2 regions of the Serratia sp. TSA_7 genome follow, and region 2 is predicted to be linked to the other one. Evidence: predicted binding sites of a transcription regulator. Region 2 holds the regulator's gene; the other holds the start of a gene.
What was found. Region 2 encodes PhoB, which activates phosphate uptake and scavenging genes when phosphate is short. Its sites were predicted from a motif close to CTGTCATAAAACTGNCNNAT; they were not measured.

Region 1: a site for PhoB is predicted at 3,932-3,951, ahead of opgB (phosphatidylglycerol--membrane-oligosaccharide glycerophosphotransferase). Genes of this name have one in related genera too.

What each region holds. Positions count from the first base shown of each region.
Region 1 covers NZ_JBQZFU010000001.1:1,866,004-1,882,059, reverse strand. The annotation lists gene ACUTQW_RS08925 (AMP nucleosidase) at 1-1,190, opposite strand, end outside; gene opgB (phosphatidylglycerol--membrane-oligosaccharide glycerophosphotransferase) at 1,469-3,772, opposite strand; gene ACUTQW_RS08915 (ABC transporter substrate-binding protein) at 4,071-4,802, shown strand; gene ACUTQW_RS08910 (ABC transporter substrate-binding protein) at 4,872-5,807, opposite strand; gene ACUTQW_RS08905 (ABC transporter permease) at 5,834-6,601, opposite strand; gene ACUTQW_RS08900 (ABC transporter ATP-binding protein) at 6,598-7,338, opposite strand; gene ACUTQW_RS08895 (TenA family protein) at 7,335-8,015, opposite strand; TPP riboswitch at 8,078-8,180, opposite strand; gene ACUTQW_RS08890 (LLM class flavin-dependent oxidoreductase) at 8,340-9,362, shown strand; gene ACUTQW_RS08885 (SDR family NAD(P)-dependent oxidoreductase) at 9,390-10,124, shown strand; gene ACUTQW_RS08880 (GlxA family transcriptional regulator) at 10,202-11,176, shown strand; gene gap (type I glyceraldehyde-3-phosphate dehydrogenase) at 11,257-12,267, shown strand; gene ACUTQW_RS08870 (inositol monophosphatase family protein) at 12,361-13,149, opposite strand; gene ACUTQW_RS08865 (ABC transporter ATP-binding protein) at 13,175-14,236, opposite strand; gene ACUTQW_RS08860 (ABC transporter permease) at 14,233-16,056, opposite strand, start outside.
Region 2 covers NZ_JBQZFU010000006.1:95,845-111,900, forward strand. The annotation lists gene ggt (gamma-glutamyltransferase) at 1-149, shown strand, start outside; gene malZ (maltodextrin glucosidase) at 215-2,038, opposite strand; gene ACUTQW_RS18495 (mechanosensitive ion channel family protein) at 2,287-3,552, shown strand; gene ACUTQW_RS18500 (hypothetical protein) at 3,686-3,949, shown strand; gene proY (proline-specific permease ProY) at 3,983-5,389, opposite strand; gene brnQ (branched-chain amino acid transport system II carrier protein) at 5,461-6,780, opposite strand; gene ACUTQW_RS18515 (cobalamin-independent methionine synthase II family protein) at 7,229-8,335, opposite strand; gene ACUTQW_RS18520 (PstS family phosphate ABC transporter substrate-binding protein) at 8,549-9,487, opposite strand; gene phoR (phosphate regulon sensor histidine kinase PhoR) at 9,504-10,820, opposite strand; gene phoB (phosphate response regulator transcription factor PhoB) at 10,845-11,534, opposite strand; gene sbcD (exonuclease subunit SbcD) at 11,758-12,990, shown strand; gene sbcC (exonuclease subunit SbcC) at 12,987-16,056, shown strand, end outside.

The DNA of each region.
Region 1 (16,056 bases), on a different contig from region 2:
TTAAAGCGCAGCGCCGAGGCGGAGTAGCGCAGCTCCCAGTTGCGATCGTCCGTGGTCACCACGGTGCCGGTACGCAGGCGCTGTTTCACCTCTTCGCCCGGCATGCCGCTGACCATTTTGGTGGCGTCATACAGCGCGCGCTGCACTTCGGCGATGCTCGGGATCGGGATATCCGGCGGCAGCACCGCGTCCAGCACGTGATCGTCACGCAGGTAGGCGTGGGCCAGCACGTAGTCGCCGATCGACTGGCTTTCGCGCAGCCCGCCGCAGTGGCCAATCATCAGCCAGGCGCTGGGGCGCAGCACCGCCAGATGGTCGCAAATGGTTTTGGCGTTGGACGGGCCGACGCCGATGTTGATCAGCGTAATGCCCTGGCCGTTGCGCGAAATCAGGTGGTAGGCCGGCATCTGGTGGTTTTTCCAGGCCAGATCGGACACCGCCTGTTCCGGCGCGGTGGTTTCCGGCGTGATGTAAATGCCGCCGGCGCTGGACAGCGCAATATAAGGGCTGTCCGGGTTGGCTATCTCGGCGCAGGCCCAGCGGACAAACTCATCCACATAGCGGGTGTAGTTGGTGAACAGCACGAAGGGCTGGAAATGCTCCACCGGGGTGCCGGTATAGTGCCGCAGCCGCGCCAGCGAGAAATCGGCCCGCAGCGCGTCGAAGTGCGACAGCGGGAAGGTGCTGGTGGCGTTGAACAGGCCGTCGGCGGTTTCATCGCCGATTTGCGCCAGCTCGGTGGTGGGGAAATGCTGCGCGAGGCTGGCGCTCATCGAGCGATCCAGCATCAGGTTCGAGCCGTCAATCACATAAGGAAAAGGGATCTCCTGCTGTGAAGGCGCCACTTCGATATGGGCGTCGTAGTCGTGCGCCAGCATTGCCAGTTGCTCGGTCAAATAGCTGCGAAACAGTTGCGGACGGGTAATGGTGGTGGTGTAGCGGCCGGTATGGGTAAAACGGCCGAAAGCGCGGGTTTTGCTCTGGCCGGTTTTCTGTCCGTCCCAACTTACGCGCAGCTCGGGGTAGACGAACAGCCCAGCGGCGCGGGTTTGTATGTCGGGCACGCTGCCGTGGCTGATAAAATCGCCCACCGCCTGGCGCAGCGCGGTAACAGAGGCGTCATACAGCGCTTCCAACTGGTCGATCGCCTGAGCGGGGGTGAGGCCGGTGCCGGATTGGTGACTACTCATTCTCTCTCCTTGGTTCTCCCGTCCCTGCGGCGGGAGGCATGCCGATATACCCTTCATATTTGACGTTATCTCTGCGTTTGCGGCGAGCATTCACCCCGTCACTGACGTGAGTCAGCCCTTGGGGTGCCAGGCTCTTGCTGCCTTGAGGTAACGCCAACTAATTTGGTTATAGCAATTTATCACAACAGGTTAGCTGAAGCTGGGCGCAAAAGCTTTGCCGAAATGGAACCGGAGAAAAAGTAAAGCGCAGCGGCAGGGCTGCCGCTGCGGCGTTGCGATCAGGAGGCCGGCTCTGCCTGTTCCACCTTCAGCGAAACCAGGCCGATGCCGCGTTTTTTCGGGGTAAAGCCGCCGTTGGCGCCTTCCTGCGGTTCGGTCGGGGCCGGTGGCGTAATGCTGATGTTTTGCGCGCCGGCGGGGTTGTTGAAGCGCAACGTGACGGTGGTGTCCTGCTCGCCGAGCGACACGAACTGCTCTTCTTCGCCCACGCGCACCGAGATCGGCGCACCGACGTTTTTGCCGTAGGCACGGGCGCGCAGCACCAGATCGAAGGTCGGCGGCAGCGGGGCGACATAGTCGATGTTGACCGCCGGCGCGAGGTTGGCGTCCGACCAGCGGCCCCAGTCCTCGACGCTGGATACGCCGGTGATTGCCTTCACCTGTTGCGGCATGCCCGGCAGCATAAAGGCGATGGCGTCCGCCTGATATTTAACGGCGGCGTCGTCCACCTTGAGCTTGTCGACGGCGTTCTGGTAGGCGGCAACGCTGTCCGCTGCGGGCTCGGTAAAGCTGACTTTGCCGCGGTAGTTGCCGCCCTTGGCCTGCACGATATGCGGCGGAGCGGCCAGATTGCCGGAGGCCACGCAGGTGTCGGTGCTCAGCGCCAGTTCGGGCGCCCACACCCGGCCAATCTCATAGCATTTATCTACCCAGACAAACTTTTCACCCGCCCCCAGGCCGGCGAGCTGCTTTTTCAGCGGCGTGGAAAGATAGACGTTAAACATGGGTTCGATTTTATTGTCCGTCACCTTGAGGATAAACGGTACCTTAAAGCTGATGCCGGAGAAGGTGAAGCTGTTGCGCTGGGTATCCAACTGGTAGTCGGAAATGCTGTTCGGGAAGCCCCATTGCTTCACCACCGCCGGTTTCCAGCCGTTGATTTTTTCTTCGATATTCAAGAAGACGGTAGCCAGCGTGGGGCTGGACAGGCTGCTGCGGCCGAGGCCGATATAGTTGTCGCCGCCCATCACGTCCAGCACAGTGGCGCCGTTGTCCAGCGTGCTGCGCTTTTCGTTATGCTGCGCGCTTTGCGGCTGCCTGCCGTCGATAATAAAGAACAGGTTGCGGCGCTTTTGTTTGGTCAGAATGTCGTAGGCGGTGTTGTTCATCGCCAGATGATCGGAAGACACCACGATCACGGTGTTTTTGAAGTATTCCGACCCTTTGATTTTGTCGATCAGGGCCGCGATATGCTGCTGGCTACAGGCCACTGCGCTCAGCGAACGGTTCTCTTTGTTCTGCCGGCTATAAGATTTTTTACTGCAGCTCGCGGAGATAAACCCGTCCGGGTGGTGGGTGTCCACGGTCAGCGCAAACAGCGAGAACTTCTTGTTCTGCTGCGACAGCTCGACGAACTTGTCGAAGACCACGTCCAGCACGGTATCGTCGTACCAGCCCCAGTCATTTTTGTAGCCCGGATCGCGGACCTGCTCGCGCAACTCCTTGTAGCCGTAGGCGTGGTCAAAGCCGTGCGATTTCAGGAAAGTGTCTTTGCCGGCGAAGGCCAGTTCAGCGCCCTGATAGAAATAATTGTCGTAGCCGGCGGCTTTCAGCACGTCGCCCAGGCAGACGTTTTCCGGGTAGAAGGTGGAAACGGCGCTGGAGGCGTTGCCGTCGAACGGGGCGAACAGCGGAATGCCGCACTGCGAAGCCACCATGCCGGCAATGGTATAGCCGGTGCCCGGCAACTGCTGGGTATTGCTGAAATCGATGCCGTTTTCACGGTGCCGATTCAGCTCGTCGGCGAGATCGGGGAAGACTTCCGGGTCGAAATAGGTGCGCTCAAGGCTTTCGGCATAGATGTACACCAGGTTCGGCGCTTTGCCCTGCAGGCTCTTTTTCGGCGCTTTGTAGTAGGTGTAAAAATCGGCGGTATCGCCGGTAATCTGGCTTCTGAGCAGCAGCGAAATATCCTGAAAAGCCGGGGTGGTGCCGACGGAGAACAGCGCCAACAGCACGGCGATCACACTGTAAACCACGCTGCTGCTTTTCGCTTTGTGGCGCACCAGGCTCCAGGCCAGCACGGCGAAAATCAACGCCAGCACCGCCAGCAGGCCGATAAACGGCAGCACGTACTTGCTGACGCCGGCCCCTTTCAGGCTGCTGGTGAGGGTGTAGATCACCGCATCGGTGATGCCGTCGCCGGTAAAATAGTTACTGGCGATCAGGATAACGTTGAGGATCAGATAGCTGCCCAGCAGGATCAGCAAAATGGAAAGCCACCAGCGGTTGGCGGCGGCCTTGTTCCGGTAGATCAAGATTGAGGCTAAAAAAAGTGCGAACGAGACTAATGCTGAAACCATCCACCGTACCCTGTCTGGTTAAAAAGAAAATCTTAACTGCCCTGGCAAAGGCTGCTGGCCCTGTCGCAGCGCGAAAGAGGAAGGGTATAGCGCATTGAACGCGCCAGGGTCAATGCGCGTTTGCACAGCGGGGTGGCCGCCAGGCGCGAATGAACAATTTTGTGACAATATTGTGACCCTGGTCACTGCTGAGAGGCGTGGGTCGCTGAAATATTGCTCACCGGGCATTTGGCTCTACCATTAATGAATGGCGCTGATTGCAGACCGGCGAGGCGCATTAACCTGTTCAGGAGAAAACATGCAGAGCATTTCCACTGCCGTACTGGATGATTTGGCGCCGCAGGGCGTACTGCGCGCGGCGATCAATTTAGGCAATCCGGTGCTGGCGCAATGGGGGCCGGATGGGGAGCCGCAAGGCGTGTCGGTCACGCTGGCCGGCGCACTGGCGCATGAGCTGGGCGTAGCGCTGGAGCTGGTGACCTATGATGCGGCGGGCAAGGTTTTCGCCGCGCTGGAAACCGCCGCCTGGGATGTCGCCTTTATGGCCATCGAACCGGTGCGGGCGGAGCAAATCGCCTTCAGTGCGCCTTACGTCATTATTGAGGGCACCTATCTGGTGGCGCAGGAGGCGCCTTATCGGCAGGTTGCCGAGCTCGACAGGCCTGGCATATGCATTGCGGTGGGCCAGGGCGCGGCCTATGACCTGTATCTGTCGCGTACTTTAAAGCAGGCGCAGCTGGTGCGGGCAGAGACTTCTCCCGCAGCGATCACCTTATTCTTCGAGCAAGCGTTGGACGCCGCTGCGGGCGTGCGTCAACCGCTGCTTGCCGCCGCTGCGGCGAACCCGGGATACCGGGTGCTGGACGGGCATTTTACCGCGATTCACCAGGCGATGGCGGTGCCGCGCGGTAAAGAGCAGGGGGCAGCCTATGTGCGCTGTTTTGTGGAAAGATGCAAGGCCAGCGGGTTGGTGCAGCAGGCGCTGAAGCGCAGCGGGCAGGGCGAGGTGACGGTGGCGCCTGCGGCGTGAGGCGGCTGGCAACGGGCTTTCGTTGTTCAAGGGTAGGGGCGCTGCATACAGCGCCCCCGCGAATAACCTTTAATGCAGTTCCACGGCGTATTGTTCCACCGGGGTGATTTTCTTGATCAGTTTGTTGTCGAACAGGAATTGTTCGTAAGCCTGGTAGCGCGCGGTGTCCAGTTTGGCCGGATCGGTGGCGAACAGCGGCAAGCTCGCTTGCCACGCCTGCTTGTTCAGTTCGGTGTTCAGCTCCGGATGGGTTTTGGCGAAGGCCAGCCAGGTTTCCTGTGGGTGAGCCTGCAGATAATCGTTGCCTTTTTTCAGCGCGGCGAGGAATTTCCTGATCTTCGGCTCGGCTACCGCGTCGCGGTTGGCGACGATGATCAGTTCGTCATAGGCCGGCACGCCGTAGTCCTCGACGTTGAACACCACCGGATTTTTCCCCTGCAGTTTCAGCTCCAGCGCTTCAATGTTGCGATAACCGCCGATTACCGCATCGACCTGGCCCGCCAACAGGGCGCTGGTCAGTTGGAAATTGACGTTAATCAGCTTCATGTCGTTCGGGTCGAGATGCGCATGCTTGGCCATGGTGGCCAGCGTGGCCTGCTCGATGCCGCTGACGGAATAGCCGATTTTTTTGCCTTTGAGATCCGCCGGCGAGGTGATGCTTTTATCCAGCGTCATCAGGGTATTGAGCGGCGAGTTAATCAGGGTGCCCACGCGCACCAACGGCAGGCCCTGATCGGCGAAGAAGTGCAATTGCGGCTGATAGGTAATGGCGAGGTCGGCCTGTTTTGCCGCCACCAGGCGCGGCGGCAGCGCCGGATCGGAAGGGGGCACAATCTTGACCTCGAGGCCTTCGGCCTTGAAGGCGCCAATTTGCTCGGCCACCATGATGGGTGCGTGATCGGGATTGATATACCAGTCGAGCACCAGCGTCAGTTTTTCGGCGGCGGCAGCATTGCCGGCCAGAGCGGCGCTGAGCATCAGCCCGCAGAAGGTTTGCTTGATCATTTCTTACCCCAGTCGTTAAAAAGTTATCAGTCGTTTTCCGGCGCCCAGTCGATCAGGCGCAGCAGCAGCGCATCCACCGTCATCCACAGCAAGACGGTCATCAGCACCAGAATAAACAGCGCGGCAAAGCAGACGTCGGTCTGCATGCGCGCGTTGGCGTTCAGCATCACGTAGCCCAATCCTTCCGCCGAGCCGACCCATTCGCCGATAATCGCGCCGATGGGCGCGACGGCGGCGGCCATGCGCAACCCGGAACCAAAGGCCGGCAGCGCCGCCATCAGCCGCACATGGCGCAGTTGCGCCCAGGGGGAAGCGCCCATGGTGCGAGCCAGATCGAGATAATCGTTATTGACCCGGCGCAGCCCATCAAAGAATGCGGAGGTGACCGGGAAGAAGATCACCAGTACCGCCATCGCCACTTTGGCGCTCATGCCGAAGCCGAACCACAGCACCAGCAGCGGCGCCAGCGCAAACACCGGTATCGCCTGGCTGGTCAGCACCAGCGGCATCAGCCAGCGTTGCAGACGGGGCGAATAGATCATGCACAGCGCCAGCGCGGCGCCGAGCAATACCCCAATCCCCAGCCCGCAGGCAATCTCCGAGGCGGTGATCAGCGTGTGATAAGCAAGATAGGCGCGCCCGCTCCACAGCGCCTGCGCCACCGCAGAGGGGGAAGGCAGCAAAAAGGCGGGAATATCGCCCAACGTGATGAGCCACCACAGCAGCAGTAAACCGGCGAACACCGTCAGGCTGCGGCGCACCCGCGACAGGCGGTTTTCAACCCGTAGCTTCATTCGGCGGCCCTCATCAGTTGCTGCAACAGCTCGCCCTGGCTTTTCAGCAGATGGGGATCGTCCGGCGCGCGCGGCGGCAGGCCGCTGATGACGTGCGTATCGTCAATGCCGGCAGGGTAGCGGGAGAGCACCAGCAGGCGATGGCTCAGGCGGCAGGCCTCCATCGGATCATGGGTAATCAGCAGCACGGTATGCTGCGCCAACAGCTCGGCCGCCAGGGTTTGGATCATGGCGCGGGTGATGGCGTCCAGCGCCGAAAAGGGTTCGTCCATCAGCACAATCGGCTGGCGTTCATACAGCGTGCGCGCGATGGCGGCGCGCTGGCGCATGCCGCCGGACAACGCCGAGGGCAGGGCTTTGGCGTAACCGCTCAGCCCCACGCGCTCGAGCAGATGCCCGGCCCATTCCCGGTCGGTTTTTTCACCGCGCAGCCGCGCACCGAGGCTGATGTTTTCGGCGACGGTCAGCCACGGATAGAGCAGGTCCTTTTGCCCCATATAGGCGATGCGGCCGGCTATCGGCAGGCCATCGCTGCCGGTCACTTCGCCGGCGGTGGGCCGCATCAGCCCGGCGATAATCTTCAGCAGGCTGGTTTTGCCCGCGCCGCTGGCGCCGAGCAGGGCGACAACGCTGCCGCCGGCGATATCAAAACTCAGCCGATCGAAAATCACCTGCCGGCCAAAACGCAGGCTGAGATCCCGCACCTGAATGCCGGGCGGCGCGATGCGGTCACTCATGAGGCGTTCAACCCCATCTGCCAGAAGGCGGACTCCAGCCGGGTGGCGGTGGTGAAAATCCCCGCAAGCTCGGCAAAGCGGCTTTCTGCGCCACGCTGCCGGCCCACGCTCTCCAGCAGGTCGAGGGCCGCCTGCACGCCGGCCAGATAGTTTTTATCGCCATAGTTGCGGATCCACGAGGCGTAAGGATTGCCTTCCATCACCGTCGCCGGGTCGTCAAGCAGGCGCAAGCCAATCTCGGCATAGCCTGCGACGCAGGGCATCAGCGCCGCCAGCAGATCCAGCGCATCGCCGGAGTGGCCGATATCGAGCACATAGCGGGTGTAGTTCAGGGTTTCCGCCACCTCGGGTTCGGCGGCAATCTCGGGTTCGCCCAGCCCCCAACCGGCGCAGTAAGCCAGATGCAAAGGCAGTTCGGCGACGATGGCATTGAGCGAAGCAGTGGCCGCGCGCATCTCCGGCAGCGTGCGCAGCTTGCTCACCAGCAGGGCGTAAGCGCGGGCGAAGTGGATCAGGAACAGATAATCCTGGGTCAGATAGCGGCGGAACGCGGATTCAGGCAGCGTGCCGGCGGCCAGTTGCCGAATAAAAGGATGAGCAACGTAGTCCTGCCAGTCCGGGCCTGCCTGTTGGCGCAGCCGGCCGTAAAGACCGTTATCGAAAAGGGGAGTAAACATGGGACCTCCAAAAGTGAGTGGAGATCCGGGCGCGCTGAGGTATGAACAGGCAATGACCGAGGGAGTGATTGCCGACCCGTCCCTTCGCTGGCATGACCCAGATCAGGTTCAAAGGGTTCGGCTTGCGCCATCTCAGCCCGTAACAGGACACCCCTCGGAGGAGCCTGTTATACGATATTTGCTTTTTGATTACAATGCTCGGACGAGGGGGAACGACGGGAGCGGCAATCGGTTCGTTTAGTGCGGTTCGCGACGATTTCTCTGGCACCGGCGGCGGCATTTTTGCACTGTAATCCGGTAATGTTGACTCTGAGGAACACTCCCATGAAGAAGATCGGTTTTCTCTCTTTTGGTCACTGGACGCCTTCGGCACAGTCCGGCACCCGTTCGGCGGCGGATGCGCTGCTGCAATCCATCGATCTTGCGGTCGCCGCAGAGGAGCTCGGGGCGGATGGCGCCTATTTCCGCGTGCATCACTTCGCCCGCCAGCTCAGTTCCCCGTTCCCGCTGCTGGCCGCCGTCGGCGCCAAAACCCAGCGCATAGAGATCGGCACCGGCGTGATCGATATGCGCTATGAAAACCCGCTTTATATGGTGGAAGACGCCGGAGCCGCCGATCTGATTTCAGGCGGACGGCTGCAACTCGGCATCAGCCGCGGTTCGCCCGAGCAGGTTATCGAAGGCTGGCGCTATTTTGGCTATACGCCCGCAGAAGGCGAGACCGAGGCCGATATGGCCCGTCGCCACACCGAGGTGTTGCTCGACGCGCTGCGCGGTGAGGGCTTTGCCGAGCCGAACCCGCAGCCGATGTTCCCCAATCCACCGGGGCTGCTGCGCATCGAACCTTTTTCCGCCGGCCTGCGCGATCGCATCTGGTGGGGGGCCAGCTCCAACGCCACGGCGGTGTGGGCGGCAAAACTGGGGATGAACCTGCAAAGCTCGACGCTGAAAAACGACGAAACCGGCGAGCCCTTCCACATTCAGCAGGCCAAGCAGATCCGCGCTTACCGCGCCGCCTGGAAAGAGGCGGGCCACCCGCGTGAACCGCGCGTGTCGGTAAGCCGCAGCATCTTTGCGCTGTTGAACCAGCAGGACCGCAGCTACTTCGGCGGCAGCGGCAAGGAAGGCGATCAGGTCGGGTATATCGACCAGCAAACCCGGGCGATTTTTGGCCGCAGCTACGCCGCCGAACCGGAAGAACTGATCAAACAGCTGGCGCAGGACGAAGCCATTGCCGAGGCGGACACCTTGCTGTTAACCGTGCCTAACCAGTTGGGCGTCGATTACAACGCGCACGTGATTGAGTCGATCCTCACCCATGTCGCTCCGGCGCTGGGCTGGCGTTGATGTCTCAACAATAAAAGGAAGCTGGCCATGTCTCGTATTTTCATTACCGGCTCGGCGGACGGGCTGGGGCGCGCGGCAGCGGAAACCTTGCTGGGCGAAGGGCATCAGGTGATCGTTCACGCGCGCGAGCCAGGCCGGCTTCACGGCGTGCGCGATTTGCTGGACCGCGGCGCGCTGGCGGTCACCGGCGATTTGTCTGATCTGCAGCAGACCCGAGAGGTGGCCGAACAGGTGAACCGCATCGGGCGTCCGGATGCGGTCATTCACAATGCCGGTGTCTTCACCGGGCCGCAGGTGTTGGCGGTCAACGTGATTGCGCCTTATCTGCTGACGGCGCTTATCGCTCGCCCGTCGCGTTTGGTGTATTTGAGCAGCAGCATGCATTTTGACGGCCGCGCCGCGTTGGAAAAGGTGGACTGGCGCGGGCACGCGGCCGTCTCCTATTCGGACAGCAAACTGTGGGTGACGGCGCTCGCCGCCGCCGTAGCCCGGCGTTGGCCGGGCGTGGTCAGTAGCGCGGTCGATCCCGGCTGGGTGCCGACCAAAATGGGCGGCGAAAATGCGCCCGGCGATCTGCGCCTGGGGCACCTGACGCAAGAGTGGCTGGTCACCAGCGAAGATGCGCAGGCCGGCGTTTCCGGCGGTTATTGGCATCACCAGCGCCGTCTGGAGCCGCATGCCGCCGCGGGCGATCCGGCTTTTCAGGATGCGCTGTTGGCGGAACTCGAACGCGTTACCGGCGTTGCGCTGGCGATATCCTGAGCGGAAAATCGGTGGCGGCCAGGGTGGCATGAAATGCGCGTTATTGACTTATTTTGCTCAAATTGTATTTTAAAGCCATGCATACATTCCTGATTATCGTCCCCGAAGGGGGCATGCTGTTTGAGTCGGCGGGTATCGCCGATATCCTGATGCAAGCCAACCGCTTGAGGCCCAACGACGCTCCGCTCTATCGGATTGAGGTCGCCACCACGCAATCTCATCGGGTGGTGCATGGGTCATCAGGATTGAATTTGCTGGCCGATCACCGCCTTGCCGATCTCGACCCTGAACAGGAACGTGACACTGTCATTGTCACCGGAAAGGGGGCGACCGAGGAAGAAGGCGCGTTTGTCGCAGGCTGGCTGCGTCGCGCCGCCCCCAACGCACGCCGTATCGCTTCCGTTTGCGGTGGGGCCCTGCTGCTTGCCGAGGCCGGTTTGCTCGAAGGGCGCCGGGCGACGACGCACTGGCGCTTGTTGGATACCCTGCAATCTCGTTTCCCGAAGGTGAAGGTCGAAAACGGGCCGATCTACGTTCAGGACGGGCCCGTCTGGACCTCCGGCGGCGTCAGCTCCGGTTTCGATCTCACTCTGGCGCTGGTGGAAGACGATTACGGTTTTATTCAGGCACGCGAAGTGGCGCAAGATCTGGTGATGTTTCTTCGTCGCCCCGGCGGGCAGTTGCAGTTCAGCCGCTATCCGTTGAATCAGGCCAAAACGCCTGGCCCGATCCGCGATCTCCAGTCCTGGATCCTGGAAAACCTGGACGGCGATCTTTCCGTTGAGAAACTGGCCGAAAGGGTCGCCATGAGCCCGCGAAACTTTACGCGCGTCTTCACCCGCGAGACCGGCATCTCTCCCGCCAAATTCGTCGAAGAAGGGCGCTTGCATACCGCCCGGCAGCGCCTGGAGCAGAGTGCGGAAGGCATCGAGCATATCGCCGTGACCACCGGCTTCGGCAATGGCCTCAACCTGCGGCGCGTGTTCGAAAGAAACCTGCAACTGACGCCTACCGAGTACCGCGATCGTTTCCATTCGCGCAATTTGGCGTAAATTGATCTATAAACGTCATTTGCGCCATGTGTCTCTCCCGGCTAGATTGGCAGGCAGAGACAATAACGAAGGGGTAGATCATGGTCAAAGTAGGCATTAACGGTTTCGGCAGAATCGGGCGCAATGTTTTACGTGCGGCATTAGGGCGCAGTGACTTTCAGGTTGTCGCGATCAACGATTTGACCGACAGCAAAACTCTGGCGCATCTGCTGAAATACGACTCGCTGTCAGGCACCTTGGCCGCCAGCGTCGAGGCCGGTGAAAACCAGCTGCAGCTGGATGGCCGGCCGATTCATGTTTTCTCTGAAAGAGATCCTGGCGCAATCCCGTGGAACAGCGTCGGCGTCGACATCGTGATCGAAGCGACGGGCTTTTTTACCGACAAAAGCCAGGCCGAGGTGCACATCACGAAAGGCGGTGCCAAGCGCGTTATCATCTCGGCGCCGGCCAAGAACGACGACATCACCATAGTGATGGGCGTTAACCATCAGGATTACGATCCGGCCAGGCATCGGGTGGTCAGTAACGGCAGTTGCACCACCAACGGGCTGGCGCCTGCCGCGCAGGTGCTGCATCAGACCTTCGGCATTGAATACGGCCTGATGAACACCACCCACGCCTACACCAATAGCCAGGCACTGCACGATCAGCCGGAAAAAGATTTACGTGGCGCGCGCGCTGCCGCTCAGTCGATTGTGCCTTACTCCAGCGGCGCGGCCAAAGCGCTCGGCAAGGTGATCCCGGAGCTGGATGGCCGCCTGACCGGCTACTCGCTGCGGGTGCCGGTCCCGGTGGTGTCTATCGTTGATTTAACGGTGACCTTGAAACGCGAAGCGACGAGCGAAGAAATCAACGCCGCCTTCCGCCAGGCGGCGGAGTCGGGGCCGCTCAAGGGGATCCTTGGCTACAGCGATGAACCTTTGGTGTCGAGCGATTATAAAGGCGATCCGCGTTCGTCCATTATCGACGGGCTGTCTACCTTGGTTATCGGCGGCAAGCTGGTCAAGATCCTGGCCTGGTATGACAACGAATGGGGTTTCTCCAACCGCCTGGTCGATCTCGCGTTGCTGATGGAAAAACGCGGGTTGTAGTCGGTTACCCGAGCAGGGGCGCTGCATGCTGCGCCTGCGATGCCAGACGCCAGAAAATCGTCCCCTCAGGGGACGATTTTTTTCAGCGCAGTATCATAACCGCGCGATACGCATTAACTCGTCTTTGGCCCCAGGGGCCACCGCCAGCACCGGCGCGCCGCGCAACAGCTGTTCCCCTTGAGCGTTAAACGGATGCGTCCAGCCGCCGGCTTCGTTCACCAGGCAATAACCCGCCAGACAGTCCCAGGCGTGCATATAAGGTTCGTAATAACCGACCAGCCGCCCGGCGGCGACCCATGCCAGCATCATGGCGCCGGAACCGTTGCGGAAGAAATTGCCGCCGACCGCCGTGATCTCGGCGGCGATTTCACCGACGCGTTCAGGTGCCACATAGCTGTTGGCGCCAAACCCGGTGATGTGGTTTTGCAAGGTGCGCGCCGGATCCACATGCAGCGGTTTGCCATTGAGCGTGGCACCCGCACCTTGCGCCGCGATGAAGCATTCCTGTTGGCAGGGTGCCATGATCACGCCGATCACCGGCTCGCCCTGATAAATGACGGCAATGGACACGCACCAGTTCGGCATGCCGTTGACGAAGGGGCTGGTGCCGTCAATCGGATCGACCACCCAGTGATAGCCTGAATTCCCGGGTTGCAGGCCGAACTCTTCACCGAGAAAACCGTCGTCCGGAAACGCCTGGGCGATCTGTCCGCGGATCAGCAGCTCGACCTCGCGATCGGCGATCGATACCACGTCCTGCGCATCGCGTTTGGTTTCGATCACCAGGCTTTCGCGACGGTTGAAATAGTCCAGCGCCTTGGCTCCCGCCTCGCGCGCCACCCGTTCGGCCAGCGCCAGACGCCGGGAGATTTGTTCGTTCATAGCAGATCCTTAAAGTTGCGGGCCGTCACTGGGCAATCAGCGCCAGCCCCTGAGGTTTGAAATCAATGGCCACGCGCGTGGCCGGCGCCAGTTGGCGTTCCATCTGCACATCGACGATAAACAGAGCGCCGAGGTCGGTTTTCACTTCATACTCGATATGGTCTCCGAGCCAGGTGCTGTGGGTCACCTCGCCGTTCAATGCACCGCTCTGCTCCGCATGCAAAGTAATGAATTGCGGCCGCACGGACAGTTGCGCGGCGCCGGGGCGCGCTTTGGCACCCGGCACCCGATACTGACGGCTACCCAGGCTGATGAGCGCTTCGCCACCGTCCACCCGTTCAATGTCACAGGGCAGGATATTGGCCTCACCCATGAAATCGGCGATAAACACCGACGCGGGCGAGTGATAAAGCTCCTGCGGCGCACCCTGCTGGGCAATATGCCCTTCTTTCATGACGATAATCTTATCGGACACCGCCAGCGCTTCTTCCTGATCGTGGGTCACGTACACCGCAGTGAACCCGAGGCGCTGTTGCAAATCGCGGATCTCGGTGCGTACGCGGCGCCGCAGCCGCTCGTCAAGATTGGATAAGGGCTCATCGAGCAGCAGCACCTGCGGCTCCAGCACCAACGCGCGCGCCACGGCGATGCGTTGCTGCTGGCCACCGGACAGCTCGGCGGGCAGGCGCTTGCCCATGTTTTCCAGCCCGACCAGCTTCAGCCCTTCGTGCGCCCGATCCAGCGCTTCTTTGCGCGGCAGCTTGCTGGCGAGCAGGCCGTACATGACGTTGTCCAGCGCGTTCATATGCGGGAACAGCGCGTAGGATTGAAACACCATAGCCACGTCGCGCTCGTTGGCGGGCAGATGGGTCACCTCTTTGCCGCCGATCAGGATGCGCCCGGCGGTCGGGTGCTCCAGGCCAGCCAGCAGGCGCAGGGTGGTGGTTTTGCCGCAGCCCGAGGGGCCGAGCAGCGTCACCAGCGTGCCTGGTTCGACGGTAAGCGAGAGGCCGGGCAGGGCGGTGAAATCGGCAAACTGTTTGGTGACGTTTTCAAACACCACCGAGCCGGAACGAATGGCGGTCATACGGCAGTCTCCTGTTGTAAGGCCGGCGGCGATGCCACCGGCGGTGTGGCGATACGGGATACGCGGCGCAGGCGACGTTCGCCGACCAGCAGTTGGAAAGTGAGGATCACCGCCAGCATCACCACGATAAGCACGGAGGAGTAGGCGATAGCCACGCCGTATTCCCCGTTTTCGACCAGCCCGACGATGTAGGAGGTGGCCATGTTGTACTGGGCGCTGACCAGAAAAATCACCGCGCTGATGGAGGTAATCGCCCGCACGAAGGCATAGACCAGGGCTGCGCTGATGGCGGGTTTCAACAGCGGTAAAATCACCTTGCGCAGGGTGCGGAAGCTGCCGGCGCGCAGCGTCAGCGACGCTTCATCCAGGCTGCGGTCCAATTGGCTCATGGCCGCGATGCCGCCGCGCACGCCCACCGGCATGTTGCGGAACACAAAGCAGGCGACCAGGATCAGGGCGGTGCCGGTGATTTCCAGCGGTGGCAGGTTATACGCCATGATGTAACTGACGCCGATCACCGTGCCGGGGATGGCAAAGCTGAGCATCAACATAAACTCGAAGGTCTGGCGGCCGGCAAACTTCTGCCGCACGATAAGCCAGGCGGTGAGCAGGCCGACGATGGCCGTGAGCGGCGCGGCGATCAGCGCGATTTCCAGGGTGGTCCAGAACGAGTTCCAGGCGACGCCGGTCCAGAGGATCTGGCCGCCGCTCCACTGGAAGCCGAATGCGCGGGTGTAATGCGCCAGGGTCAGGCTGTTGTCCAGCCCCCACGACTGAACAAAACCGCCGATTAAAATCATGCCGTACACCACCAGCGTGAACAGGCCCCAGGGGATCACCAGCCCGTAAACGCCATAGCGCAGCCCGCGCGGCAGGCCGCAGTGCATGCCTGAATCGCCTTTACCGGTCACGGTGGCGAAGCTTTTTCCCGCCAGCCACAGGCGTTGCAACACAAAGGCGCTGAGGGTAAAGCACAGCAGGATGATCGCCAGCACCGCCGCGCGGCTCGGATCGTTTTGCGCCCCTACCACCGAGAAGAAGATCTCGGTCGAGAGCACGCCGTGGCTGCCGCCGAGCACCATAGGGTTACCGAAATCCGCCATGCTTTCGATAAAACTGATCAGGAAAGCATTGGCCAGGCCGGGCGCCATCAGCGGCAGCGAAACGTAACGGAAGGTGCGCCAGCGGTTGGCGCGCAGCGTTTGCGAGGCTTCTTCCAGCGAAGGGCTGACGCCTTCCACCACGCCAATCAGCACCAAAAAGGCGATCGGGGTGAAAGAAAGCACCTGGGCAATCCAGATCCCGGTCAGGCCGTACAGCCAACGCCCCGGCTCGATGCCGAACAGGGTGGAAAGCAGCTCGGTGACGATGCCGGAACGGCCAAACAGCAGCATCAGCGCCAGGCCAATGACGAACGGCGGCGTGATGATCGGCAGCACGCTGAGCAGGCGCAGCCCTTTCTTGAACGGCAGCGGCGTGCGGGTGGCGGCCAGCGCAAAGGCCAGGCCGAGCAGAGTCGATCCGCCGGCGGTCATCAGCGCCAGCCACAGGGTGCGCCAGGCGGTGCCGCAACTGCCGCCTTTCAGGCAACCGAGGCTCCAGATCGCCGGATCCTGCATATTGGCGATCAGGCCGTCCGGTTTAAACGCGCCGTCAGCGTCCTGCACCGAGGCGACAAACATGCTCAGTACCGGGTAAAGCACGAAGGAGCTGACCAACGCGACCAGCAGCACGATCGAGGACACCACAAAGGCATCCCCCTTCAGCACGCCACGCTCGGCCAATCCAAAAGAGAACAGCAGCAAAAACGCGGTGAGCAA
Region 2 (16,056 bases):
AGCTGATTCTGGTGGGTTTGCCGGGTGCCGCGGGCGTTAGCCCGACCAACTCCGGCAACGACTCTGCAGTTTCCGGCAAGGTACGCGAAGGTTATCTGTACGGTGCCAATGACGTGCGCCGCCCGGCAGGTTCGGCGGTAGGTTATTGATCTTATGGAAAGTGTGAACGCACACTAACTTAATCAGGGGCCGGCTTATCGGCCCCTTCGCTGCCTTAGCCTACCCGTCGCCACAAGGTGACCGACTCTTCGCCCAGTTGCAGCGTCATGCCGTTTTGCTCTTCTCTCAGCTCACCATGCCCTTCCAGCCGCTGCCATTTGCCTGCGGCCAGCAGCGGGCTGTACGGCAATGCCACTTCACCGCTGCCGCCACGCTGTAACGCCACCACTACCTGCTCCCGTTGATAAAGGCGCACGAATGCCAGCGTTTCACCGGCGGCATATAACACCTGGCAACCACCGCGACGCAGCGCCAGACTCTGTTTACGCAGCGCCGCCATCCGTTGGCATAGCGCCAGCAGGCTCTGATCCCACTGATTTTCATCCCACGGGAACGGCTTGCGACAGAACGGGTCGTTGGCGCCATCCAGGCCAATCTCGTCGCCATAATATAAGCAGGGAACGCCAATCCAGCTCATCAGCCACACCGCCGCCATCCGCATGCGCGCCTGATTGCCCTGCAACAGCGTCAGGAAACGCGCAGTATCATGGCTGTCGAGCTGGTTAAACTGAATCAGTTGGCTGCCGTGCGGCAATCCGGCACGGTAGCCGTCCATCCACTGCGCGCAGTCCGCAGCATCCATCTGCACCGGGTGATGCGCCACATCCAGTCCGGCAAGGAACCCCCTTACCGGCAGGGCGAAGCCCATATAGTTCATCGCCGCGTCTTCTACGCCGGCATGCAGCCAGCGGCGCGCATCGCCAAAATGTTCGCCCAGCACGTAGGCCTGCGGGTTTTCCTGTTTAACCGCCTGATAAATGCCGGCAAGGTGTTGGAGATTGCCGGTAGCACCGCCGTTCTCACCCAGCATATGCACCACGTCCAGCCGCCAACCGTCGATGCTGTAGGGTGGGCGTAACCAGTGGCGCACAACGCTACCCTCGCCGCGATAAATCCTCTCGGCCACCTGAGGTTCGGCAAAATTGAGCTTCGGCAGGCTGGCGTTGCCTTTCCAGTCCAGCGCCCGGCCGTCAGGGTAGAAATTGAACCAGCCGCGGTACGGTGAATCCGGGTGGTGGCAGGCGCCGTTGTCGCCCTGCTGGTGACGATCAAACCAGGGGTGGGAATCGCCGGTATGATTAAACACCCCGTCCAGCACCAGTTTCATCCCCACCTTGTGAGTACTCACTCGCAAACGCTGCAAGGCGGCATTGCCGCCGAAATAGGGATCGACCTGGTAATAGTCTTCGGTATCGTATTTATGCACGCTCGGCGCGGTGAAAATCGGGTTCAGGTACAACGCCGTGACGCCCAGTTTCTGCAGGTAAGGCAGCTTTTGATCGATGCCATCCAAATCGCCGCCATAGAAAGTGGAAGCGGCATCCCGGTCTTCCAGCGGATGCTGCCAGTCGCGACGCACCACGTCGCAACCGGCCGCGTGATGGCGATAGCTGCCGTTTTGAATACCGTGCTCGCCGCCGCTGCTGGCGAAACGATCGGGGAAAATTTGATAAAATATCTGATCCGCCACCCAGGCCGGGCTGCGGTCAGGTTCGTCGAGCGCAAACTGCGCCAGTTGGCCCGGCGGGATCAGCGACCACCCCTGAGGCCCGAACCATTGTTGACGATCGGCCCACACCAGTTTGAAGCAGTAGCGCCGCGTGGCCTCTCCTTCGTTCAGCGTCAGGCCGGCCTGATAACGCCACCGGCCTTCGGCGCTGTGCGCTTTCATGATCAGCAGCCATTCTTCGTTATCCGGCTCGGCGCGTAAAAATACCCTCTCAGGCAAATCATCACCCTGTAACCACAGCGTGATATCCAGGCGTTGTCCCTTCTTCACCACAAAGGGCGGGACCGGTTGATGCCAGGCGTTAAGCATACTGTTCTCCTGCTGTACAAAACGAAATCGACGACGTTATTCAATGCCACGAACAATGCCACGTTGAGTGCAAGTCCCCCTCCTCTTTGGCCACTAAACTCGGGGAGGAGCCGGGGGGTGGAGATAGGCAGCCGACGGCAACCCTATGTAAAAAAGGGTAAACAGCCGCACATTATGGCCTGCAGCCATTAGGCTAACGTCTTTTGAGTGTATTGGATATTTTTTGCGCATTTTTTAAAGGAGCGATAATGCAACAACAGATAACACTGTGGCTGGAGAAATTCGGGCTGGAATTCAGCGGGGTGATGTCTCTGCTGATGGTGCTCGGGCTGATCGTCCTGATTTCGGTGGCCATTCATCTGGTGCTGCACCGCGTGGTGCTGGCGACGATCCAGCGCCGCGGCCAGCAGTCGCAGCGCGTATGGCAACAAGCGCTCACCCAGTACAAGCTGTTTCAGCGCATGGCGCTGTTGCTGCAAGGGGTCATCATCAATCTGCAAGCGGTGTTGTGGCTGCACGCCGGCGGCGAGACGCAGGCATTCATCGTCACCGCCGCACAGGTCTGGATCATGGCCTTTGCCCTGCTGTCGCTGTTTTCGCTGCTGGATACGCTATTGGCGGTGCTGCGCCAAAGCCCACTGTCGAATCAGCTGCCGCTGCGCGGCATTTTCCAGGGGCTGAAACTGGTAGCCGCCATTCTGATCGGCATCATGATCGTTTCATTGCTGATGGGCAAATCGCCATTGCTGCTGCTCAGCGGCCTGGGTGCGATGACCGCGGTGCTGATGCTGGTGTTCAAGGATCCCATCCTCGGGCTGGTGGCCGGCATTCAGCTTTCCGCCAACGATATGCTGAAAATCGGCGACTGGCTGGAGATGCCGAAATACGGCGCGGACGGCGCGGTCATCGACATCGGCCTGACCACGGTAAAAGTCCGTAACTGGGACAACACCGTCACCACCATTCCCACCTATGCGCTGATCTCAGATTCCTTCAAGAATTGGCGCTCAATGTCGGAATCCGGCGGACGACGCATCAAGCGTAGCATCAATATCGACACCACCAGCGTGCATTTTCTGTCCCCGGAAGAGCAACAGCGCCTGAATCGCAATCCGCTGTTGCAGCGTTATCTGAACGATAAAACGCAAGAACTGAGTCACTATAATCAGCAGAGTGCCGTGGATCTCAGCTCACCGCTCAACGGCCGTCGCCTGACCAATCTCGGCACGCTGCGCGCCTACCTGGTGGCTTACCTGCGCGCTCACCCCAATATTCATCAGAGCATGACGCTGATGGTGCGCCAAATGGCACCGACGCCGGAGGGCTTGCCGCTGGAGATTTACGCCTTCACCAATACCACGGTATGGGCGGAATACGAGAGCATTCAGGCCGATATCTTTGATCATATTCTGGCGGTGATTAGCGAGTTCGATCTGCGCGTGCATCAAATGCCCACCGGCAACGACATGCGTAGCATGCTGAGCCAAATGCGAGCGGCGGCGGACATTTCCTGACGCAGGCTGACATAATTATGTCTGCTGGTAATAATTCCCTGCCGATTGCCAGCAGATGTCTCCAGACGCTTTTCTTCTGCGATTAAAACGGCGTTAATGCTTTTTCCCCTACTGCACAGAAGAAGAGATGCCTTTGCTGAAATCGTTAAAACACCGGTTGTTTACTCTGCTGGCCACCCTGATGTTTATCGGCTGCCTGCATAGCGCCTCGCTGGATGAAAGCCTCATGAGCCGCACGCTGCAACCCTCGCTAAGTGCCCTCAGCAGCAGCATGCAGGATATCCGCGAAGTGCTGGCGCGCTGCGCCGGCGAGGGCAAAGAAGAACGACTGTGCGACAGTAGTTTGCGCGTTGAAGCACGCGCCTCGGGTGACGATGAAACGGAAGATAAAAGATAAAAAAACACCGGCTCATGGCCGGTGTTTTCATTTTCAATCCTGCTGTGGCGCCAACACCGCCCGCTTTTTCTGACGGCTGACCTTGAAGTAGTAACCCGCCAGCAGCACCGCAACCCATACCAGGCCGGCGTACAACGAAACGCGGGTGGTTGGGAAATAGCCAATCAGGCCAATGATGAACGCCAGGAAGATAATCGCAATCACCGAGGTGAACACGCCGCCGCGCAGCGGGAACGCCAGCTTTTTCACCTGCTCTTTGCTCAGACTGCGGCGGAAGGCAATCTGCGAGCACAGGATCATGATCCACACCCACACGGTGGCAAAGGTCGCCAGCGAGGCAATCACCAGGAACACGTTTTCCGGCATGATGTAGTTGAGGTAAACAGCCAACAGCAACGCCAGCATCATCACCAACACCGTAACCCACGGAATGCCGCGCTTCGACACCTTGCTGAACATCTTCGGCGCATGACCCTGCTCGGCCATCCCGTGCAGCATGCGGCCGACGCCGAACACATCGCTGTTAATCGCCGACAGCGACGCGGTGATCACCACAAAGTTGAGGATGCCCGCAGCCACGGTAATCCCCATGTGCTGGAAGGTCAGCACAAACGGGCTGCCGTTGGTGCCCACCTGATTCCACGGATAAATCGACATGATGACGAACAGCGTACCGACGTAGAACACCAGGATGCGCCACGGCACCGAATTGATGGCCTTGGGAATCGACGTTTTCGGGTCCTTGGCTTCACCGGCGGTGATACCGATGATCTCGATGCCGCCATAGGCGAACATCACCAGTTGCAGCGACAGGATCATGCCGATAAAACCATTGCTGAAGAAGCCACCGTTGGACCACAGGTTATGGATACCTGTCGGTTGCCCGCCGTTGCCGATCCCCCAAATGATGATGCCGATACCGGCGGCAATCATGATGATGATGGTGGCAACTTTGAAGAACGAGAACCAAAACTCCAGCTCGCCGAACACCTTCACGCTCATCAGGTTGATGGCGCCAATCACCAGCACCACGCTCAGCACCCAAATCCAGTGCGGCACCTCGGGGAACCAGACGCCCATATAAATGCCGAACGCGGTCACATCGGCGATGGCGACGATCAGAATTTCAAAACAGTAGGTCCAGCCGGTGATATACCCGGCCATCGGGCCAAGGTAGTCCTGCGCATAACGAGAGAACGAGCTGGCCTGCGGGTTGTTGACCGACATCTCGCCCAAAGCGCGCATGATGATAAAAGCGACGACGCCGCCAATCAGGTATGCCAGCAAAACGCTCGGGCCGGCCATTTTAATGGCGTCCGCCGAACCGTAGAACAGGCCGGTGCCGATGGCCGAGCCGAGAGCCATAAAGCGGATATGACGCGTGCTGAGACCGCGCTTCAGCTTATTGGCCGCAGGGGCGGAGGGTGACTGTTGTTGCATGAAAATAACCCGTGTTTTTTAAACGTAAAAAGGCCACGGACAAGTCCGTGGCCCAAAATTCAGCCGGGGGATTATGGGTGCGCGGTCACTTCAGAACGCGTACAAACCCGGTCATAAATCGCGACCAACACCAGCATCAGCAGAGAAGGCGACAGCCATGCCAACCCCTGCGCAGCCAATGGCAGGTGATTGGTCCACTCCGGCAACAGGTGCTGGAAGGTGGACGCTTTCACCGCGTCAAGGATACCAAACAACAGGCTGACCAGCATCACCGGCGCTATGATGCGCGTCGCGCTGTTCCACCAGCGCAGGGTGAAGCTCAATACCACCAGCACGATACACGGCGGGTAAATCGCGGTCAGCACCGGGATAGAGATCTGGATCAGATGGCTCAGGCCCAGATTGGAAACCACCATCGAGAACAGGCCCAGAATAAAGACCAGCGTTTTATAAGAGAACGGCAGGTACTGAGCAAAGAACTCGGCGCAGGCACAGGTCAGGCCTACCGCAGTCACCATACAGGCGATGAAGATCAGCGCCGCCAGGAAGAAGCTGCCCAACCCACCGAAGGTGTTTTGCACATAAGCGTGCAGGATCACCGCGCCGTTGGTCGCGTCCGGCACCAACACGCCACTGCCGGAACCCAGCTTGAACAGGCTCAGGTAAACCAGCGTCAGGCCCACACCGGCGATCAGGCCGGCCAAAATGGTGTAACGCGTCAGCAGGCCGGCATCTTTCACGCCGCGGGAACGCGCAGCGTTAACGATGACGATGCCGAACACCAGCGCGCCCAGCGTATCCATGGTCAGATAGCCGTTGACGAAGCCGGAAGAGAAAGGAACGTGCTGATAAATTTCGGTAGCCGGAATAGGCGTGCCCGCCGGCCAAACCAACGCCGCAATGCCGAGTGCGCCGAGCGCAACGATTTTCAGCGGAGCCAGCACGTGGCCCACGGTATCGAGCAAGCGGCCCGGATACAGTGAAATGCCGATTACCAGCGCGAAATACACCAGGCTGTAGATAAACAGCGGCATGGCGCCATCGCCGGTCAGCGGTGCAATACCCACTTCAAAGGACACGGTCGCGGTACGCGGGGTGGCGAACAGCGGGCCAACCGCCAGGTAGCAGACCGTCGCCAGCAGCAAACCGGCGCTGCGGCCAATCGGCGTGCTAAGGGCGTCAATACCGCCGCCAACGCGTGCCAGAGCGATAACGGTTATCACCGGCAAACCGACTGCGGTAATCAGGAAGCCGATTGCTGCGGTCCAGACGTGCTCACCGGATTGTAAACCGACCATCGGCGGGAAAATGATGTTCCCGGCACCGACAAATAAGGCAAAGGTCATAAAACCCAGCGCAATAATATCTTTTGACGTTAAACGATGACTCATACGATGTCGTGTTGCCTGTTCAAATGAAAAAAAGTACCCGATATCGTGGTGGCGTAATGCCCCCACCCGGTTGCCGGCTTGCCCTTTCATCGTGAGACCAACAAGAGCAGAAAACGCGTAACGTCCGGCGTTTTGTCCTTATTCGAAATTGACCACTCATGATGATGGACAGAGTTTTAGGAGTTATAAATGGAGGTTTAGTCCGACAACGGGGGGTAAGTTAAACGTTTATAGCGTTGAAAGGCAAGTCGCGTGACAAAAACCAGAGCTATCGACCAGATAATCTTTTGTCACCAGTCGATCATATTGGCTATCAATAAATATACACTACATGATTTGTATCATTTTTGAGCGTCCCATTCACAAACCGTGAAACATCCGGCTTGAGACCGCGCGAAAACGCCAATAAACGATCGGTTTTCGCGTGGTCTGAACGGGATCTGCGCGCTTACCAAACCTCTCGGGCAATATTCACCACGCTTTGCAGCTTATTCCACTGCTGCTGTTCGCTCAGGCTATTGCCCTCTTCGGTCGAGGCAAACCCGCACTGGGTGCTGAGGCACAACTGGCGGCGATCGACAAACTGCGCGGCCTCCTCGAGACGCTGTTTCACCTGCTCCGGGTTCTCCAGCTCGCCGTTTTTGGTGGTGATCAGGCCGAGCACCACCTGCTGTTTACCGGGTTTGATAAAACGCAGCGGCTCAAAGCCCCCGGAGCGCTCGTTGTCGTATTCCAGGAAGAAAGCGTCGATATTCACCTGGCCGAACAGGATTTCCGCCACCGGCTCGTAACCGCCTTCGGAGATCCAGGTAGAGCGGAAATTACCGCGACACACGTGCAAGCCGATGGTCAGATCGTCCGGTTTGCCGGCGATCACCGCATTCAGCACGTCGGCGTAGATCTTGGCCAGACGATCCGGATCCTCACCGCGCTCGCGGATCTGCCGTCGTTGATCGTCCGAGCACAGATAAGCCCAGACGGTGTCATCCAGTTGCAGATAGCGGCAGCCTGCATCATAAAACGCCTTGATCGCATCGCGGTAGGTCTGCGCCAGATCGTCAAAATAGACATTCAGATCCGGGTAAACCTGGCTGTCGATGGCCTTGCGCCCGCCGCGAAAGTGCAGCACGCTCGGGCTGGGAATGGTCATTTTCGGCACCGCATCGCCGGCCGTCGCCTTCAGGAAACGAAAATCCGCCAGCATCGGGTGCTGGGGGTTAAAGCCCACTTTACCGACCACCTTGATGCTGCGTGCGCGGGTTTGCACGCCGTTGAACTGGATCCCCTGCTCCGCATCATAACCTTCCACGCCGTCCAGTCCTTCCAGGAAGTCAAAGTGCCACCACGCACGGCGGAATTCGCCGTCCGTCACCACCGCCAAACCGAGGTCTTTCTGTTTTGCCACCGCCAAACGGATCTGCTCGTCTTCAACCGCGCGCAACCGGGCGGCATCGATTTCGCCTTGCTGGAACTGCTGGCGAGCGGTTTTCAGCGCCGCAGGGCGCAACAGGCTGCCGACAACGTCAGCGTGAAAGGCGTGGTTGCAATCGCACATATTTATGACTCCCGGTGACAGGCAAAGGATCGGGCCTCTTTGCTTCAATGATTGACAGTGTGAACTATTACGCCGAGTCACTTTGGACATCCAGACGTCCAAAAAAACCATTGGGGAGCATCCTGTCACGCCGCTTGTCGGGCGGCAATAGAATAATTTTCATTGGTGTTGAGAGAAATTCACGTTGGGCGCCACTCGGCGCCCGTTGGAGGATTACTTCAGGCCCAGCGCCAGCCGGGTTTTACGCAGCGTATCGGGTGGCAGCGGCAGGTAACCGTCATGATTAACCAGCTTTTGCCCGGCATCGGACAGCACGCGATCGAGAAAAGCGGCGGTCAGCGGCTCCAGCGGTTGGTTGGGGGCCTTGTTGATGTAAATATACAGATAGCGCGACAGCGGATAGCTGCCGTTGCGCACGTTGGTATCATTGGGGACAACATAGTTTTCACCCGACTCCGCCAGCGGCAGCAGACGCACGCCACTGGCGCGAAAACCGATGCTGGCGTAGCCAATGCTGTTCAGCGAGCCGGCCACCGCCTGCACCACCGAGGCCGAACCGGGCAGCTCATTGACCCGCGGCATAAAATCGCCGCCGCACAGGGCGCGCAGTTTGAAATAGCCGTAAGTGCCGGAGGCGGAGTTACGCCCGAAACGTTGGAGGTCGCGCTGTTGCCAACTGCCGGTCAACCCCAATTCGCCCCAACGCATCAGCGGCCGGCTTTCGCCGCAGCGCCGGGTAGCGGAGAAAATGCGGTCGAGCTGCTGCAGGTTCAGGCCACGCAACGGGTTGTCCTGATGCACCAGCACCACCAGCGCATCCACCGCTACCGGCACGGCCAGCGGCGCATAACCATAACGGTGTTCGAACGCCGACACTTCCGCCGCCTTCATCGGCCTGCTCATTGGCCCAAGCTGCGCTGCGCCCGCCGCCAGTGCGGTAGGCGCGGTTGAAGAACCGGCGGCCTGGATCTGCAAATTGACGTTAGGGTAGTGCTGACTGAAGTCCTGCGCCCACAGCGCCATCAGATTCGCCAGCGTATCGGAGCCGACGCTCGACAGGTTGCCGGACAGCATACCGTCCGGCTGCGCCAGTGCGCCGCGGCTCGCCAGCAGCGCCAGGCACAGCAACAACCATCGGGTAATTCGGATCATGCCAGCCTCTCGCGCGTTAATTTTTCACCGCATTCTCTGATAAAGCTGCAGGAACAATCAACCGGTTAGGCAAGGTAAAGATGAAACGGGTGCCGATCCCCTGCTCGCTGAGGATCTCCAACCGCGCATCGTGGTGGCTGAGCGCATGCTTGACGATCGCCAGCCCCAGCCCGCTGCCGCCGGTCTGGCGTGAACGGGCTTTATCGACGCGGTAGAAACGCTCGGTCAGGCGCGGGATATGTTCGGCGGCGATGCCCGGCCCGTTGTCGCTGACCTGGAATTGCGCGCCGTTTGGCGTCTGTTGCCAGCTCACCTCAATATGGGTGCCTTTCGGCGTGTGATTGACGGCGTTATACACCAGATTCGACACCGCGCTGCGCAGTTGGTCATCGTTGCCGAACACCTTGAGCTGCTCGTTCACCCGGAAGGTAATCTCATGGTTGTCGCCGCTCAGCGACTGCGCCTCACGCTGCAACACCCGCAGCATCAGCGGAATATCGACCCGCTCGTTCATATCGACGTTAGGTGCCGCCTCAATGCGCGACAGCGTCAGCAGCTGTTTGACCAGCCCGTCCATACGCCGGGTCTGTTCCTGCATGGTGCCCAGCGCCTTGCCGCGCAACGAGCCGTCCAGCTCCTCGTCGCTCATCATCTCCAGGTAGCCCTGCAATACCGTCAGCGGGGTACGCAACTCATGGCTGACGTTGGCGAAGAAGTTGCGGCGCGCGCCTTCAAGCTGGCGCATTTGGGTGACGTCGCGCGCCACCATCAACAGTTGCCCTTCCGAATAGGGCATCACGCGGAACTCGACATAGTGCTCGTTATTGAGTTGCAGCGTCAGTGGCCGCGTGAATTCCTGCTGTTGCAGATAGTGGCTGAACTCTGGGTAACGCAACAGGTTAAGGATGTGCTGGCCGTTGTCTTCCGGCCAGCGGAATCCCAGCAGATGCTGCGCCAACCCGTTGCACCAGAAGATATTGCCTTCGACGGTGGTCATCACCACCGCATCGGGCAGCGATTCCGCGCCGCTGCGAAAACGTTTGATCAACAACGCCAGTTCACGGCGACGTCGACGGTTGCGCTGTTGCATCTGGTAGAGGCCGTAAAACAGCGGCTCCCAGCTCCAGCGCCCAGGCGGCGGCGTCATGCTGCGATCGACCCACAGCCAGTGGGAAAGTTTGAGTTGGTTGTAGAAATTCCAGACCAGCGCCGCCAGCACGGCGGCCAGCAGCAGCCAGGGCAGATAGCCGAAAATCAGCCCCAGCAGTAAGGCAGGTAAACAGAAAAGAGCCAGCTCCAGGGCCAGCCTCTTCCAGGAAAGGCGTTCTAGCACAGCATATTCTCCAGCGCGACGCGATCAGTAACGCGTTGAGAATCGGTAGCCGGTGCCCCGAACGGTTTGAACCATTTTGTCATGACCAGTGGTCTCTAACGCCTTGCGGAGCCGGCGGATATGCACGTCAACGGTGCGGTCTTCCACATAAACGTTAGTGCCCCAGACGTGATTAAGCAACTGTTCACGGCTATAAACACGTTCCGGATGGGTCATAAAGAAATGCAGCAGTTTGAACTCGGTCGGCCCCATATCCAGCGCCTGCTCATTAGCCATTACGCGATGTGAGGAAGGGTCCAGGCTCAGCCCCTGCATTTCAATCACTTCTTCCACCGCCATCGGTGAAATGCGGCGCATTACCGCCTTGATGCGCGCCACCAGTTCCTTCGGCGAGAACGGCTTGGTAATGTAATCGTCCGCACCCACTTCCAGGCCGCGCACCCGGTCTTCTTCTTCACCGCGTGCGGTCAGCATCATCACCGGAATATCGCGGGTCAGCGCTTCACGCTTCATGTGTTTGATAAACTGGATACCGGAACCGCCGGGTAACATCCAGTCGAGCAACACCAAATCAGGGAACGGCTCAGACAGGCGCGTCACGGCGCTGTCATAATCCTCGGCTTCCAACGGTTGGTAACCATTCTGTTCCAACACAAAGCACACCATCTCACGGATCGGCGCTTCGTCTTCCACCACCAGTATGCGTCTTGCCATCGTCAATCCTGCCAATGTGTTAGCGATCACAGTTGATTGCGGGCGCCATTATGCGTCAGTTTTGTGACACTTTTATGAAAAAACCAGCCTGTTATAGCCAGTAAGCATAGCGATTATTTCCAGCTTCAAAGAAAAATCATTCAGTTGTCATAATCATTGCGTCACGACAGGAGAGTCTGCCCCCTTTATAATCCCCCCATTAGTTTATCGCCCCGGGAGTGTCATGCGCCTGATCCACACCTCTGACTGGCATCTTGGCCAGTACTTTTTCACCAAAAGCCGTGCCGCCGAGCACCAGGCTTTTTTACGCTGGCTGATCGAGCAAATCGAACAGCAACGGGTGGATGCGCTGATCGTCGCCGGGGATCTGTTCGACACCGGGTCGCCGCCGAGTTACGCCCGCGAGCTGTATAACCGCTTCGTGGTGGAGCTGCAGCGTACCGGCTGCCAACTGGTGGTGCTGGGAGGTAACCATGACTCCGTGGCAACCCTGAATGAATCGCGTGAATTGCTTTCTTGCCTGAATACAACGGTGATCGCCAACGCCCAGAGCGACATCGGGCAGCAGATCCTGGTGCTTAACCAACGCGACGGCCAACCGGGTGCGGTGTTGTGCGCCATCCCGTTCCTGCGCCCGCGCGATCTGACGACCAGCCGCGCCGGCGAATCGGGCGCGCAAAAGCAGCAGGCGTTGCAAGAGGCGATCGCGGAACACTATCAACAGCTCTACCAAGCGGCCTGCGCACGCCGCGATGAACTGGGGCTAACCTTGCCGATTGTCGCCACCGGCCACCTGACCACCGTGGGGGTTACCACCTCCGATTCGGTGCGCGATATTTACATCGGCACGCTGGATGCCTTCCCGGCGCAGGCGTTTCCGCCGGCCGACTACATTGCGTTGGGGCATATTCACCGGGCGCAGAACGTCGCCAAATCCGAGCATATCCGCTACAGCGGTTCGCCTATCCCGCTCAGTTTCGATGAGCTGGGCAAACCCAAGAGCGTGTTTATGGTGGATTTCGTCGAAGGCGCCCTGCAACAGGTCACCGCACTGGATATCCCCAGCTTCCAGCCAATGCAACTGATCAAGGGCGATTTGGCGCAGATCGAGCAACAATTGCGGCAGTTCGCCGATTATCAAGGTGAACTGCCGGTATGGCTGGATATCGAAGTGGCCACGCAAGATTACCTCAGCGACATTCAGCGCCGTATTCAACTGCTGGCGGATCAACTGCCGGTGGAGGTGGTATTGCTGCGCCGCAGTAAAGAACAGCGCCGCCAGGCCCTCGAACAGCAGGACAAGGAAACGCTCAACGAACTGAGCGTCGATGAGGTCTTCGAGCGGCGGCTGGCGCAGGAGACGGAAATCACTGAGCCTCGCCAGCAGCGGATGCGCCAAATGTTCCATCAGGTGGTCGAGGCCGTACGGCACAACGACGAGGAGCCGACCCAATGAAAATCCTGAGCCTGCGGCTGAAGAACCTCAATTCATTGCAGGGCGAGTGGAAGATCGATTTCACCGCTGAGCCTTTTGCCAGCAATGGGCTGTTCGCCATCACCGGGCCAACCGGCGCGGGCAAAACCACCCTGCTGGATGCCATCTGCCTGGCGCTGTACCACCAGACACCGCGCCTTAACGTGACACCGAGCCAAAACGAACTGATGACGCGCCACACCGCCGAATCGTTGGCGGAGGTCGAATTTGAGGTCAAAGGCGTCGGCTACCGCGCCTTCTGGAGCCAACGCCGCGCCAAAAATGCGCCGGACGGCAATCTGCAAGCGCCAAAGGTGGAACTGGCGCTGCGTGAAGACGGTAAAATCCTGGCGGATAAAGTCCGCGACAAGCTGGATCTGACCGCCGCGATCACCGGGCTGGATTTCGGCCGCTTCACCAAATCGATGATGCTGTCCCAGGGGCAGTTCGCCGCCTTCCTCAATGCCGATGCCAATGACCGGGCCGAACTGCTGGAAGAGCTGACCGGCACCGAGATCTACGGCCAACTTTCCGAACGGGTTTTCGAGCAGCACAAACAGGCCAAAGCCGATCTGGACGCCTTGCATCAACGCGCCAGCGGCATTGAGCTGCTGAATGACGAACAGCGTCAGCAATTGGAGAGCCAATTAGCTGAGCTGAGCGCGCAGGAAACCGCCCTCAGCGGGCAGACCCGGCAACAGCAACAGGCGCTGAACTGGCTGCAACAGTGGCAGCGAACGCAGCACCAGCAGCAGGAATACCAACGCCAGTTGAACATCGTGCAACAGGAGCAGGCTGCGGCCAAACCGCAGTTGCAACAGTTGGCGCGCAGCGAACCGGCGGAGAAACTGCGGCCGCTGCATAACGACCGTCACCGCTGCCGCAGTGAGCAGCAGGCGCTGCAACAGCAGATCGCCCAAATGGCGCAGCAGCAGGAGCATCAGCTTGCGCAGATGGCGCCATTGCAGCAGGCCGTGGAAAAAGCGCGCGCCGAGCAGCAGGCGCAGGCCGAGCGCCAGCAGATCCAGCAGCGGCTGATCGACGAGCAGATCGTCCCGCTCGACCACCAGATTGCTCAGCTGCAAAAAACGCAGACGGAATTGCAGCAGGCGTGCGACAACGCCGCCCGGCAGTGCCATCAGCAGACAACGGATCTGGAGCAGTTAAACGTTCAACGCAGCCAATTGACCGCACAGACCGGGCAACATCAGGAGAAGCTTAACGGTCTTAACGCGGCGTTGATGGCGCAGCAACAGCAGCAAAATGCGCTGGAAGCGCAGTCACCGCTGGCGGCGCTGCGCCGGCGTCAGGCCGAGTTGGCCGAGCTGCGCCCGGCACGCCAGCAGCTGTTCACCCTTTCCTCGCTGTTCCGCCAGACCAGCGAGCGGCTTGAACAACAGCGCAAAGAGTTTACCGCCCGTCAGGCGCAGCTTGGCGAACATGAGCAACAGCTGGAAGAAACGCGGCGGCACTACAAGCAGCAAAAAGCGCATCAGTTAGACGTGGAAAAAGCCCTTGAGCTGGAAAAGCGCATCGTCAGTCTTGAAGCCGAGCGCGCACTGCTGCAAAGCGGCGAGCCCTGCCCGTTATGCGGTTCCGCCAGCCATCCGGCCATTGAGCAATATCAGGCGGTAAAACCGTCCGAGACGGCATTGCGCCTGGCGGAAATGCGCGTCAAAACCGAGGCGCTGTACACCCAAGGCACCGAACTGCGCACCCGTTGCGAAAGCCTGAAGGAACAGCAACAGCGCCAACAACAGCAAATAGCGCAGGACGAGCAGCAACTCGCCGCCCAGCGCCAACAGTGGCAAACCCTCAGCGCGCCGCTGGCGTTTGATTTCGATCTGCAAGATGCCGAGCGCCTGAGCCAGTGGCTGAACGCCTGCGACAGCGAAGAACGCCAGGGCCAGCAAGGGCTGGCGCAGCACGAGCAGGCAGCACAGACGGTACAACAGGCGAAAGATGCCCTGGCCGAGCTCCAGGCGCAGCAACAACAAGCACAACAGCAACAAGCGCTGCTGGACGAGCGCTTCACCCTGCTGGAAAAAAACCACGCCGACGCGCAGTTGCAACAGCAGCGCTTGCAACAACAGTGGCAAGAGGGCGAGAAAACCCTGAGCGAACACCGCGCGCAGCGGCTGGCGCTGTTTGGCGAACAACAGATTCCGCAGGTGCGCGAACAGCTGCGTGCCCAACTGGCCGCCTGCGAGCAGGCCAGCCATCAGGCGGTGGAACAATGGCAGAAAGCTCAGGAACAGCGCGATCGCCTGGCCGGCCAGCTTGCCGGCCTGCAACAACAGCAGCAACGGCAGAGCGAGAGGCTGCAACAGGCGGAACAAACCTGGCTGGAAGCACTGGCCGCCAGCGAATTCAGCGACGAAGCCGCCTTCAGCGCCGCGCTGTTGGATGACGCACAGCGCCGGCAATTGCAGCAGCATAAAGAACGGTTGCACCAGCGGCAGGTGGAGGCCAGCGCCCTGCTGGCACAAGCGGTTCATACGCTGGAACAACAGCGGCAACAGCGCCCGGAAGGGCTGGATGAAACCCAGGCCGACGCGCCAGCCCTGAGCCAGAGCCTGGAGGCGTTGGCGCAGCAATTGAAAACCTTGCAACTGCGTCAGGGCGAAGTGCGCAACCAATTGGAAAGCGACGCCGCACGCCGTCTCAATCAGCAATCGCTGTTTGAGCAAATCAGCCAGAGCCAGCAGCAGTACGACGACTGGAGCTACCTCAACCAGCTGATCGGCTCCAAAGAAGGCGATAAGTTCCGCAAATTTGCCCAGGGGCTGACGCTGGATCACCTGGTACACCTGGCCAATAACCAGTTGGGGCGGCTACACGGGCGCTACCTGTTGCAACGCAAAACCAGCGACGCGCTGGAACTGCAGGTGGTGGATACCTGGCAGGCGGACGCGCTGCGTGACACCCGCACCCTGTCCGGCGGCGAAAGTTTCCTGGTCAGCCTGGCATTGGCGCTGGCGTTGTCTGACCTGGTCAGCCACAAGACCAGCATCGACTCGCTGTTTCTCGACGAAGGCTTCGGCACGC